4 regions of the Staphylococcus nepalensis genome follow, and region 2 is predicted to be linked to each of the others. Evidence: predicted binding sites of a transcription regulator. Region 2 holds the regulator's gene; each other region holds the start of a gene.
The links. Region 2 encodes Rex, which represses fermentation and respiration genes when NADH is low (regulators of the CRP and FNR family bind a similar motif). Its sites were predicted from a motif close to TTGTGAAATATTTCACAA; they were not measured.

Region 1: a site for Rex is predicted at 1,604-1,621, ahead of BJG89_RS03215 (nitrate reductase subunit alpha). Genes of this name have one in related genera too.
Region 3: a site for Rex is predicted at 1,984-2,001, ahead of BJG89_RS00370 (hemerythrin domain-containing protein). Genes of this name have one in related genera too.
Region 4: a site for Rex is predicted at 1,987-2,004, ahead of BJG89_RS03680 (formate/nitrite transporter family protein). Genes of this name have one in related genera too.

What each region holds. Positions count from the first base shown of each region.
Region 1 is NZ_CP017466.1:738,876-742,097, reverse strand. It holds gene BJG89_RS03215 (nitrate reductase subunit alpha) at 1-1,514, opposite strand, end outside; gene cobA (uroporphyrinogen-III C-methyltransferase) at 1,835-2,773, opposite strand; gene nirD (nitrite reductase small subunit NirD) at 2,764-3,078, opposite strand; gene nirB (nitrite reductase large subunit NirB) at 3,082-3,222, opposite strand, start outside.
Region 2 is NZ_CP017466.1:1,098,103-1,101,324, reverse strand. It holds gene BJG89_RS05040 (YeeE/YedE family protein) at 1-948, opposite strand, end outside; gene BJG89_RS05035 (redox-sensing transcriptional repressor Rex) at 1,153-1,794, opposite strand; gene BJG89_RS05030 (ABC-F family ATP-binding cassette domain-containing protein) at 1,946-3,222, shown strand, end outside.
Region 3 is NZ_CP017466.1:81,382-84,603, reverse strand. It holds gene BJG89_RS00385 (nitrate reductase subunit alpha) at 1-846, opposite strand, end outside; gene BJG89_RS00380 (hypothetical protein) at 846-1,118, opposite strand; gene BJG89_RS00375 (hypothetical protein) at 1,136-1,438, opposite strand; gene BJG89_RS00370 (hemerythrin domain-containing protein) at 1,440-1,859, opposite strand; gene BJG89_RS00365 (globin domain-containing protein) at 2,076-3,221, shown strand.
Region 4 is NZ_CP017466.1:842,964-846,185, reverse strand. It holds gene BJG89_RS03685 (amino acid permease) at 143-1,531, opposite strand; gene BJG89_RS03680 (formate/nitrite transporter family protein) at 2,059-2,898, shown strand; gene BJG89_RS03675 (hypothetical protein) at 3,003-3,222, shown strand, end outside.

The DNA of each region.
Region 1 (3,222 bases), 360 kb from region 2:
ACTACGCTTGATTTAACACTGGTGATTTTTTCTTGCCAAGCAGGCGTATAATATGATGTGGCATCTTCGTATCCCTTTGCTTCTAATTCATGCCCAAAGCGCTGTATGCCATATTGACTCGTCATCAGGTCATATACCGTAGCAACGTATTTTTGTTCACCGTTGGCTAATGTTATTTCCTTAACAGCAATCGGCCTTTCAAAAATACCGTTTCCTTCGTTATCAAAGAATGGAAATTGAATCTGCTTTAATTCATATTCATCTTCTACAAGACTTAAAACGGGTTCTATTTTGTTACCATTTTCGTTTTCTAATTTAAGATTCCACTGTTTACCTTCTTCCCAACGTTGACCCATTGTGCCATTTGGTACAGTTAATTGTTGTGTCAATTTATCAAAAACAACTGGTTTCCAATCGCTGTGTGCTGTTTGTGTTCCTATGTCTTCTGCTCTTAAGAAACGTCCTGCCTTGTATCCATTTTCGTCTTCGTCTAACATGATAATAAACGGCATATCTGTGTATTGTTTAGCATAATTAATAAAATATGGGTTAGGATGATTAACATAATATTCTTGTAAAATAACATGTGTCATGGCTTGTGCAACTGCTGCATCAGTTCCTGGATGTGGTGCTAACCAATTATCTGCAAATTTAACGTTTTCTGCGTAATCCGGTGCAACTGAAATAACTTTAGTACCTCTATAACGGACTTCTGTCATAAAATGTGCGTCTGGTGTCCTTGTTAGAGGCACGTTAGAACCCCACATCATAATATATGAAGCATTATACCAATCGCTTGATTCTGGAACGTCTGTTTGTTCTCCCCAAATCTGTGGTGATGCAGGCGGTAAATCTGCGTACCAATCATAAAAACTTAACATCTCACCACCAAGCAAGCTGACAAAACGCGCACCAGAAGCGTAACTCAACATAGACATAGCAGGGATTGGAGTAAAGCCTGCGATTCTATCTGGTCCAAATTTTTTAATTGTGTAAATGATTTGAGCTGAAATTAATTTAGAAACATCTTTCCAATTTGTTCGTACAAGGCCACCCTTTCCACGTGCTTGTTTATAAATTTTAGCCTTTTCTTCATCTTCTACAATCGATGCCCATGCAGCTACTGTATTGTTGTGATGCTTTTCTAATGCATCTGTCCATAATTCCCATAATTTACCACGAATATATGGATAACGAATTCTTAAAGGGCTATACTCATACCAAGAAAACGATGCACCACGCGGGCAACCTCTAGGCTCAAACTCAGGCATATCTGGGCCGCAACTTGGATAATCGGTTTGTTGGTTCTCCCATGTAATAACGCCGTTTTTCACAAACACTTTCCATGAACACGAACCCGTACAATTGACGCCATGGGTTGTTCTTACGACTTTGTCGTGGCTCCAACGTTCTCGATACATTTTTTCCCATTCTCTACTTTTACTTTCTAATACAGACCAATCACCATTGAATTTTTCAGTTGGTCTGAAAAACTTCATTCCAAACTTTTTCATTTTATACACCCTCTCAACATCGTTACCTATAAAATCTATATCATGTGCATATCTGTGTTGTAGTTATCTTTTTGCTTTTCTTAATTAAATTGTACTTTTTTTCACAAATTCTATATATTAGGGATTTACCTAATTGAATATAAAAAAGCCCTAATTATCCAAAATTAACTGTTATTTGCACAGTTGATATAATTAAATAAAACACTTCCTAAAATCAATATTAATAGTTGATTTTAGGGAAGTGTTTATTATGCGTTAAGGTATGATTTTTTTATAATCATGACAGATTCATAAGCGTTTCGCGCGCTTCATATCATCGGTTATTCAATTAATTCTATATATTCATCAAATGTATACTTTTCTGTTATCTCATTAATAAGTTCTAATTGTGTTTCATGATACATTGACCTATCTTCTGGATTAATGATACAAAAATGCCCTTCGCTATATAGTGATAATGCTTTATCTATAGCAAGTTGGTAACCTCCAGTAATTAAGTAATTTTTTGTCGCCTTTTGTTTAAAATAATTTTCACAATCGATTTCAGACATTAATGAACCAACTAAAACCAAGCCAGGTGATCCTGCTTGTCTTTTTATAATTTGACCAATTGTCGTCACAGTTCCCTTAATTACTTTTTCCTGATAAGTAGAAATGTTATATACAACAACTACTGGGTAATCTATCTCTGTTTTCTGGTAGATTTGAGTCATCATTTCATTTAAATTTTTAATTCCCATATAAATAGCCAACGTGCCGTTTTTTAAGATTGCACTTATATCTACTTTTTTATGATTCTCTTTGCAAAAGTGCCCCGTTGTATAAGTAACATTTGTAGCAATTTTCCGTCCAGTAAGGCCCTGACCCATTATTGCCACTGCTGCACTAGCAGAAGTAATACCGGGTACAATTTCACAATCAATATTTTGTGCCTTTAAAGCAACGACTTCCTCACGCACTCGTCCGAAAATAGCTGGATCTCCACCCTTTAATCTCACAACACAACCATGTGAACTAGCTGCATCAATAAGTTGCCTATTAATTTCAGCTTGTTGAATATGTTTGTGGTAAGGTTGTTTTCCAACGTTAATGATTTTTATACCAGGCTTAGCTAGCTGTAAAATAAACGGATTTACAAGCCGATCGTATAAAATAATATCGGCTTGTCTTATCAAACGTTCTGCTTTACGTGTTAACAAATCTGGATCGCCTGGCCCAGCGCCAACAAGATATACCTTCCCCTTCTTATTTAAAGACATATATAAACATCCCCATCGTGTATCACCGCTTGATAAACCTCTACACAACCCGTATCTGGCGATTGCACTAATCCTGTATTCATATCAATTTTTTGATCATGTAACGGACAATATACATAGTCTCCGCTAACAGTACCTTCTGATAATGGACCATCTTTATGTGGACATCGATTTTGAATTGCATGGATTTGTCCATCTTCAGTTAAAAATAGGCCGATTTCTTTATCTTCAATAACAACTTTTTTACCAATCAAGGGCGTTAATGAATCAATTGAAGACACTTTAATTTTAGTTTTAGAATCCATGATTTACACCTTCTCTACTTCAAATATTTGTCGTGCTTTTTTATGATTTAAAAGTGCTGACCATGGCTCTTTATCCATTGCACTTTTAACTTTCATAATACGTTCATATAGTGTTGTTTGCTTTTTTTCATCCAATAAGATTGT
Region 2 (3,222 bases):
CATTGTAGCTGTTTCTACTAATCCGTTTCCTATTGAACAACCGCCAGCTACTGATGCACCAAAGCCCATGCAAACACCGCCAATAATGCTGTTACGAATTGTTTTCTTATCTGGTAATCTCCACTTAAATTCTTTGGATCCTTTGGCTGCAATATAAGAACCAGCAAAAATTCCTAAGACAAGGAAAACACCCCAATCTAAAAGCTTAAGGTCTCCAGTTACGAAAAATTGAACTAAGTTTGCAGATGGCGTTGTGATTCCTAAACCATACATTCTTCCTGTAGATTCACTGACAGGCCATGCTAAAAGTGCAATGAGACCAACTGCTATAGCTGCTACAAATGGATGATATTTTTTCTCAAATAAATAATGACGAACGCCTGTAAATTTTTGCTTTAATTTCGGAACTGCAACTTTTGGTTTTGGTTTACGCAATGTTTTCACAACAAATGTGATAGTTATAATCGTTAATAACAAAACCCAAACCCAAGTTGGAATACCAGTTGTTTGTGACATACTAGTATTTACATTAGTTGGTTTATTAACCCCGTCCATTAAAGGTAACAATAAACCAAATTTAGTAGCAGCAGAAGTAAATGCATATGCGATAAGTGCTAACCAACTTCCAATCAATCCTTCTCCAGCTCTATACCATGTCCCAGTGGCGCAACCACCAGCTAATATGATACCAATCCCAAAAATAAATGAACCTATTACCGTTCCAATTATTGGATATGTTGATTCTGGAATTTGTACTAATCCAGTGGAAGTCAATATTAATAAGCCAATACTTTGTACAGATATCGCTATTAATAATGCGTAGAACATTTTGTTACTTTTTTGAATATACATATCTCTAAAACCGCCAGCAAGACAAAATCGTGTACGTTGCATGACAAATCCTAGAAGCGCACCCACGACCAATCCACTGATTATTAACCACGTCATAACATTACCTCTTTTCCGATAAAATCAATATGAATTATCATATTAGATTTATATGGAAATTTCAACCTTTAATGATTAATAATTTAAAAAAAGTATAAATTCACTAATTAAATATGAAACTATTTGGAAAATAAAAAAGCTTTTTATAAATGTATCGTCATGATTGGTGACTTACATCTATAAAAAGCTCAGTGCTTTAAAATCTTATTTATTACTGTAGTTTTTCATAAAGAATAATAAAGATTGTAGCTCAATTCCCAAATCAATATGGTGGACTTGAACATCTACTGGTGTATACACACGTGTTGGTGTAAAGTTGAGCACGCCTTTAATGCCAGCATCAACCAAAGTATCTACAACTTGTTGTGCAGCATCTTCAGGCGTTGTTAAAATCACAACATCTATTTGTTCTTGTTTTAATATATCAGTAGCCTTCGAAAATGGACTCACAGTAACTTGCCCAATTTCAGTACCGATCACTTCATCTCGTATATCAAAAGCTTCCGTTATGGTCATTTCATCATGAATAGAAAAGTTATATGTTAATAATGCTTTACCTAGGTTTCCTACACCCACGATGGCGATTTTAATTTCATCATTTTCACTAATTTCATTTTTGAAAAAATGTAATAAACTGTCAATATTATAGCCATATCCTTTTTTGCCTAATTCACCAAAATAAGAAAAATCACGACGTATTGTTGCAGAATCAATATTTAATCCTTCACTAATTGTTTTAGAATTAACTCTGTCTATACCTTTAGATTTTAATGTATTGACAAATCTATAATATAACGGTAAACGCTTCAATGTGGCACGAGGAATCTTTTCGCTTTGGTTAGCCAAGATCTTGTCCTCCTATACTATGATCTATTACTAATTAATCTTATAATTACTACAACATTATACATTAATACATGCTAAAAATAAACACTGATAGTTTTAACAATGCTTAGAATACGGTAGAATGATAATGGATAGAGAGGTGCAAAATCGGATGATATTATTACAACTAAATGATATAACAAAATCATTCGACGGAGAAGATATTTTTAATGACGTAGATTTTGAAGTTAAAACAGGCGAACGTATTGGTATAGTCGGTCGCAATGGTGCTGGTAAATCTACTTTAATGAAAATTATTGCTGGCGTCGAAGATTATGATAGTGGCCATGTTTCAAAGAGTAAAAATTTAAAACTCGGCTATTTAACACAGCAAATGACATTAAATACAAATCAAACTGTTATTGAAGAAATGTCTAAACCATTTGAGAGTATGAAACAACTTGAAAATGAAATGAAAAAAGAAACAGATTGGTTAGCGCAACATGCAAATGAATATGATACAGAAGAATATAAAACACATATTGACCGCTATGAATATTTATCAAATGAATTTGAACAACAAGATGGATATCAATACGAAAGTAAAATCAAAACAGTGCTTCATGGTCTGAATTTTACTGAATCAGATTACAACCGCCCTATTAATGATTTTAGCGGAGGTCAAAAAACAAGACTTTCACTAGCCCAAATGCTCCTTAGCGAACCTGATTTATTATTATTAGACGAGCCTACGAACCATTTAGACATGGAGACCACGCAATGGTTAGAAGGGTATTTGAATTACTTTAAAGGCGCTATTGTAATCATCAGCCATGACAGATACTTTTTAGATAAAATTGTAAACCAAATCTATGATGTTGCACTCGGAGATGTACAGCATTATGTAGGTAATTACAAACAATTCATTGAACAAAGGGATAAATATTATGAAAAACGCATGCAAGAATACGAACGTCAACAAGCTGAAATAAAACGCTTAGAAACTTTTGTAGAAAAAAATATTGCACGTGCTTCAACTACTGGCATGGCAAAAAGTCGTCGAAAAATGCTCGAAAAAATTGAAAGAATCAATAAACCAATGATTGATGCCAAAAGTGCGAATATCCAATTTAACTTTGATAGAAACACAGGTAACGATGTTTTCCATATAAAAAATTTAGAAATTGGCTATGAACAAGCTATCACTAAGGGGATTAATATTGAAGTTTCTAAAGGAGATCATATAGCCATTATTGGGCCCAATGGTATTGGTAAATCTACATTAATCAAGACAATTGCAGGCATTCAGCCTCAATTAGCTGGGCAAATTACTACAGGTGCCAATTTAAAAATAGGTTACTATGATCAAAAACAAGCTGAATTCAAATCAAACAAGACGATTCTCGATTATCTATGGGATCAATATCCCTCAATGAATGAAAAAGATAT
Region 3 (3,222 bases), 1.0 Mb from region 2:
AACAACTTTAGTACCTGCATAGCGAGATTCAACCATAAAATGTGCGTCAGGCGTTCTTGTTTGTGGTAAATTTGTCCCCCATATGATGAAATATTTAGAATTATACCAATCTGCACTTTCTGGAACATCAGTTTGATCGCCCCACACTTGAGGAGAAGCAGGAGGTAAATCAGCATACCAGTCATAAAAACTAATAATTGTTCCACCAATTAAAGATAAAAATCGAGTCCCTCCTGCGTAACTTATCATTGACATAGCTGGAATAGGTGAAAATCCAGCAATACGATCTGGACCATATTTTTTTATAGTATAAATAGATGAAGCAGCTATCATTTGACAAATACTCTTCCAATTTCCTCTTATAAAACCGCCTTTTCCGCGTGCTTTAATATATTTCTGCTTTTTTTTCTTATCACTGACAATATTTTCCCAAGCTTGAACTGGGTTTTGTACTTCTTCAAGTTCGTTTTCCCATAATTCATATAAGTCTTTACGAATATATGGATATTTAACTCTAGTTGGACTATATGTATACCATGAATAGCTTGCTCCCCTAGGACAACCACGAGGTTCATATTGTGGAAAATCGTCTCCTGTAGAAGGGTAATCAATTTGTTGTGTTTCTTGAGTGACAATACCGTCTTTCACGTAAATTTTCCAACTACAAGATCCAGTACAATTAACACCGTGTGTCGAACGTACTACTTTATCATGTTGCCAACGATTTCGATAAATACTTTCCCAATCGCGAGGTCTAGGACTTTCTTCAGTCCAATTATTGTTTATTAAATTTCCACGTTTTAAATGTTTAAGTTTATGTAGTAATTTATTATGCTTTTTATCCATCAAGACATCTCCCCATCACTCTTAGAAATCGGATTAAATCTTTCACCTGTAATTTTAAATGCTCCGTTACCCTCTTTTAGTTCTTCAATAAAAATTTCAAATGTTGGTGCATTTGCAGCAACTAAGATGAGTCGTTCAATTGTATTATTGTCGTTAATATTATAGATTTTCTCTATCATTTCACCAGAAATTGAGCCAAATCTCATACGCAAAATACCTATTAAGTCTTCTCTATCCTCTATAAGCATTGCTTCATTTTCCATTGAAAACATATCATCCCCCCTATTCATTATGGCATTATCATTTTGAAATATTCTGAAATAAATATTCGATGACATGCTGCTGTTGTATATTTAAAAAAATTCAATATATCATTATATGGCGCTTCAAGCGCTTGTTTCTTAAAATAACAACTTGTACCATGTTTAAATGTTTCGCCATAACGGACAGAAATTTCTAAATTATCCCCATCTACAATTGCAGTAGCATCAACGTCAAAAAAATGTATATTATTCTTTTCTAACTCATTCACCATTAAGTTATATATATCTTCATTAACAAATCTTAATGGTTTTTCCTTTTTCTGAATCATTTTATCCCTTCTCCTTACTTGCAACCCAAGCTTCTTCATCTTCATTGTGTAAATCATCCACTTCTATCATAGTATAAAATTTTACCAATACTTCATGATTCATTTCCTCATTTTTTAATGCTAACTTAATTTGTTTTGCTAATTTTCTTAATAAGTCATGGTCTCTTTGAAGTCTGTGCATAATTTTTATTTGAGAGGGATTATCTCCTGCTAATTCAGGGTATAATCCTTCTTCTTCAACATCGGCATGAGCAAGAACTCTTGCTTCCCAATGTTCTAATAAAACATATGCAATTTCTAAAGCTTTGTTTCTTTGATTCATCGTTTTTTTTAGCACTGCTGTAATCTCTCTAGCTTCATTTAAAGAAGCTTCATGAATAGAATTATGACTTTCGGACTTTTTCAAACTAGGACCTGCCATTTAACGTTCCCCCTATCATATATGCTTATATTATCTCCTTATAATGTAATGCTACACCTTATTGTTATTGTAAGCAACTCTATTCAAAACAAAATTTTACATGTTTGTTTTAAAAGTATGAAAATTGCTAAAATTTTCACAATTTAAGCCAATAGTTTATTGAATTGTATTTATTTTAGTGGTTCAATGGAATTAAAGAACAAAAGGAGGAATTTGATGCTTACGAAAGAAGAAAAAGATATTATTCAACAAACCGTACCTCTATTACAAGAAAAGGGTGTAGAAATTACTTCAATTTTTTATCCTAAAATGTTCAAAGCTCATCCTGAATTATTAAATATGTTTAATCAAACAAATCAAAAAAGAGGCATGCAATCATCGGCTTTAGCGCAAGCTGTTTTAGCTGGGGCTGCTAACATTGATAACTTAGATGCGATTAAACCTGTAATTATGCCTGTTGCTTATAAACACTGTGCTTTACAAGTTTATCCTGAACATTATCCCATTGTCGGTGAAAATTTAATCAAAGCAATACAAGATGTTACAGGATTAGAAGATAATGATCCTATCATCCAAACATGGGTTAAAGCTTATGGAGAGCTTGCAGATGCATTTATACAGATTGAAAAAAGCATATATGATCAAATGTTATGGATTGGCTTTAAACCTTTTAAAGTTTCTAAAATCAAACAAGAGTCTCAAGATGTTAAATCATTTACAATTGAATCTTCAGAGTATGATTTAAGCCAATTTAAACCTGGACAATATATTACTGTAGATCTTTCTAGTGAAAAACTACCTTATCGAGCTAAACGTCACTATTCAATTACTTCTGGTGATGAAAATCATTTAACTTTTGGTGTTAAACGGGATACAACTGACGAATACGAAGGAGAAGTTTCAACCATTTTACACGATGAAGTCAATGAAGGTGATATGATTAATTTGGCTGCACCTGTCGGTGGCTTTGTTTTAGAAGATACAAGTCATCCAAAACTATTCATAGGGTCTGGAATTGGAGTAACGCCTTTGGTAGCGATGTTTAATCAAGCCTCTTCAGAAGGCCTTGAATCACAAATGATACAGGTTGGAAGTGATGAGGCACACTTACCTTTTAAAGAAGATTTTGAAATGATTGCTCATAACAACGTTAGTGCAAAATTAGAGACACATCTAAAAAGTAAACATGGCTACTTCAATTCTGATAATCTAAAAAACTACTTAATAAATGACCCTGAAATTTATATCTGTGGTGGAACGAGCTTTTTACACTCCATTATAGATGCATTAAAAGCTCTAGATCATGATATGAACCACGTTCATTATGAAACATTTGTGCCGAGATTAAGTGTCGAAGTTTAAA
Region 4 (3,222 bases), 260 kb from region 2:
CATTATTCTGTATGACCTTCACTGCCTAAATAACATTTAAGGCCGAGACATTATTTTGCCTCGACCTCATTATTTGTAGCTGCCATGTAATAACTTGAAAAACAGCTGAAAATGTTATTATAGTATGCAATTATCTTATTGCTTAAAGTTGCTTATCGTCACTTAATTTATGGTAGCCTTTCATATAGTAAAATAGTGTCATAAATCCTAAAAATACGATACCAATAATAACTGAAACTACTGTTTCTTTATTAAATAACATGCCAATGAGCACCATGATAAAGAAAGCCATCGTAATATAATTCGTTACTGCTCCACCAGGCATTTTAAACGGATGATCCTTTATCTCTTCAGGATGATTTTTTCTAAATCTTAAGTGACTGATTAAAATCATAAACCATGGCACCATACCTGGCAAAATAGATGCACTATATACATAAACAAAGATGCTGTCTGCACCTTTAATAAATAATGGTAAAATAACGTTTAATAATGCACCAATTAATATGCCAACTGCAATTGCAGTTACTGTCCAAACTGGAACACCATTTTTCATAACTTTACTAAAGCTTTTAGGTAGCATACCTCTTTGAGATAAGTTCAATGTCATACGACTAGCACTAAATATACCAGAATTACATCCTGACATTGCTGCAGTTAGTACGACAAAGTTAATAAGTCCTGCAGCAAATGTAATACCTACTTTTGCAAATGTCGCAACAAATGGACTTCCAATATTTCCTAATTCGTTCCAAGGGTATACAGTTACAATTACAAAGATAGCACCTATATAAAAAATTAATATACGCCAAATGACACCGTTAACCGCACTTTTAATATTCTTTTGTGGGTCTTTGGTTTCTCCTGCTGTAATACCAATTAATTCAACACCTTGATACGAACCAATTACAATTGAAAGGGCAAAGAAGAAACCAATCCAACCGTTAGGCATAAATCCACCATGAGCCCATAAGTTAGAAAGCCCAATAGCTTCTCCACCATTACCAATTCCAAAGAAAATCAATCCAAAACCAGCGATAATCATTAAGATAATTGTTACTACTTTAATCATGGCAAACCAAAATTCAAATTCTCCAAATGCTTTGACTGATACCATATTAGCTCCCGCTAATAAAAGTACTACAATAATACCTGGGATCCATTGAGGCAAATCAGGGAACCAATAATTCATATATTCTCCGACAGCAATTACCTCACTCATACCTACTACAACCCACTGGAAAATATTACTCCATGCTGTTAAATAGCCTGTAACTGGGTTTATGTAATCACTTGCAAAATTTGCGAAAGAACCAGAAGTTGGATGTAAATATACCATTTCTCCCATAGCTCTCATTACTAAAAATAAAAATAAGCCCGCAATTAAATATGCAAATATAACTGAAGGCCCAGTCCATTTAATCGTACTGGTCGCTCCCATAAAAAGACCTACACCAATCGTACCGCCAAGTGCAATCATTCTCATTTGACGTGCACCTAGTCCCCTTTGTAATTCATTAGTCTCATTCATCATTCAAACCCCATCTCATTCAAATATAAGTGAAAGCAAATCACTTATTATGTCGCTATTATACTATAAATTCAAAAAATTTAAATAATTATTTTTGTTAATGTAAGCCCTTACATCAACGCTATCATTATAGTTTATTTAATAGTAAAAAGCAATGTCATTTTTGCTTCGATTTATACATCTGGGACCTTATACTTAAGTTTCGCCCTAACGCATCTTATAGTCAGTATATCACTGGTATAAAAAGTAGAAAGTGATACTTAGGTACAGCCACAAGTTCATATAATCTGCTTAACCTTAGTAACACTTATGCATGCGGCAAGCTTAAGTCATTCGTTTAAATGAATATCTCTTTGGTAGTGTGATTTACCTATATAAGGAGACTAAATCTCTTTTAGAAAAAGATGATTTTTGTCTCACTCCTCTATATCCTGTTATATAAAACCAAAAATAATTTGTGATTTATTTCACAAATGCGTTATATCATAGTATACTATCTTTAATTAACGGAAAGTGAGGTTAAGGTTTTGAACGAGAAAAATATTAAATGGGATAAAGTTTTTTATGGTAAAGCATGGGTGCATCATGTGGTAGAAACAATTCGAGCCAAAGATATTTTACAAAGCTTTTATTTAAAACGATACTTATTGCGTGCGATTATGGCAGGGTTTATCTTAGGTGTCATCACAGTGTTTGTATTACTTATTAAAGCTGCCTTAACACCTAGTGTTTCTGTGGGTTTAACTAATTTAATAGCTGCTATTGCATTTAGCTTTGCATTAGTGCTCATACTTTTCACAAATTCTGAACTTTTAACTAGTAATTTTATGTATTTTACAGTCGGTCTCTATTATCGCGTTATCACCCCTATGCGTGTCTTGAAAATATTTATAATGTGCTTTATTGGCAATGCTTTAGGCGGATTTATATTCTTTTTATTAATTCGAGCTTCAGATGTTATGACACCTGCAATGATGCAACAGCTAGAAAGTACGATTGATCATAAGACATTATCCGCAGGTTTTATAGCAATTATGATTAAAGGTATTTTTGCTAATTTTTTTATTAATATTTCATTGGTCATCGCTATGCAAATTGATGATGTTTTAGCAAAAATGTTTGTCATGATGTTTGGTGTCTCCATTTTTGCATTTATGGGTTATGAACACGTCGTATATAATACAGTACTTTTTGCCGGTGGGATAGTTTATCAAAGTGACATTTTCTCAATTATTCCAGCTGCCATTAACCTGATTGGCGCTGGTATTGGTAATTACATAGGCGGCGGCTTAGTGATTGGTTTATTCTACGCTTATTTAAATGACCACCATCAATATCATGGAGATAAAAAGCATGCCAAATATTGAATATTATTTTGATTACATTGGTATAATTTACAATAGATGAAATTATAGTTACCTTACTTTATATGGTATAATGCTCAATAGATTTTATTAAAAAGGAGTTCAATATGAATAAACATCTATTGAAGCGAACAATCACAGTTGCAATTATCTTTGGTGTGTTGTTTTTCTTAATTAATTATTTTAGTAGTAATGATCCTTCTGCAGGCCCATTAATTTTAAGAAGTCTGCTTACCATAGTCGTATTTGGTATCTTGTATTATTTTATTTTTGCCATTGTGAACTCACCAGAACGAAAATATAAATTTGGAATCACGCTTCCTATCT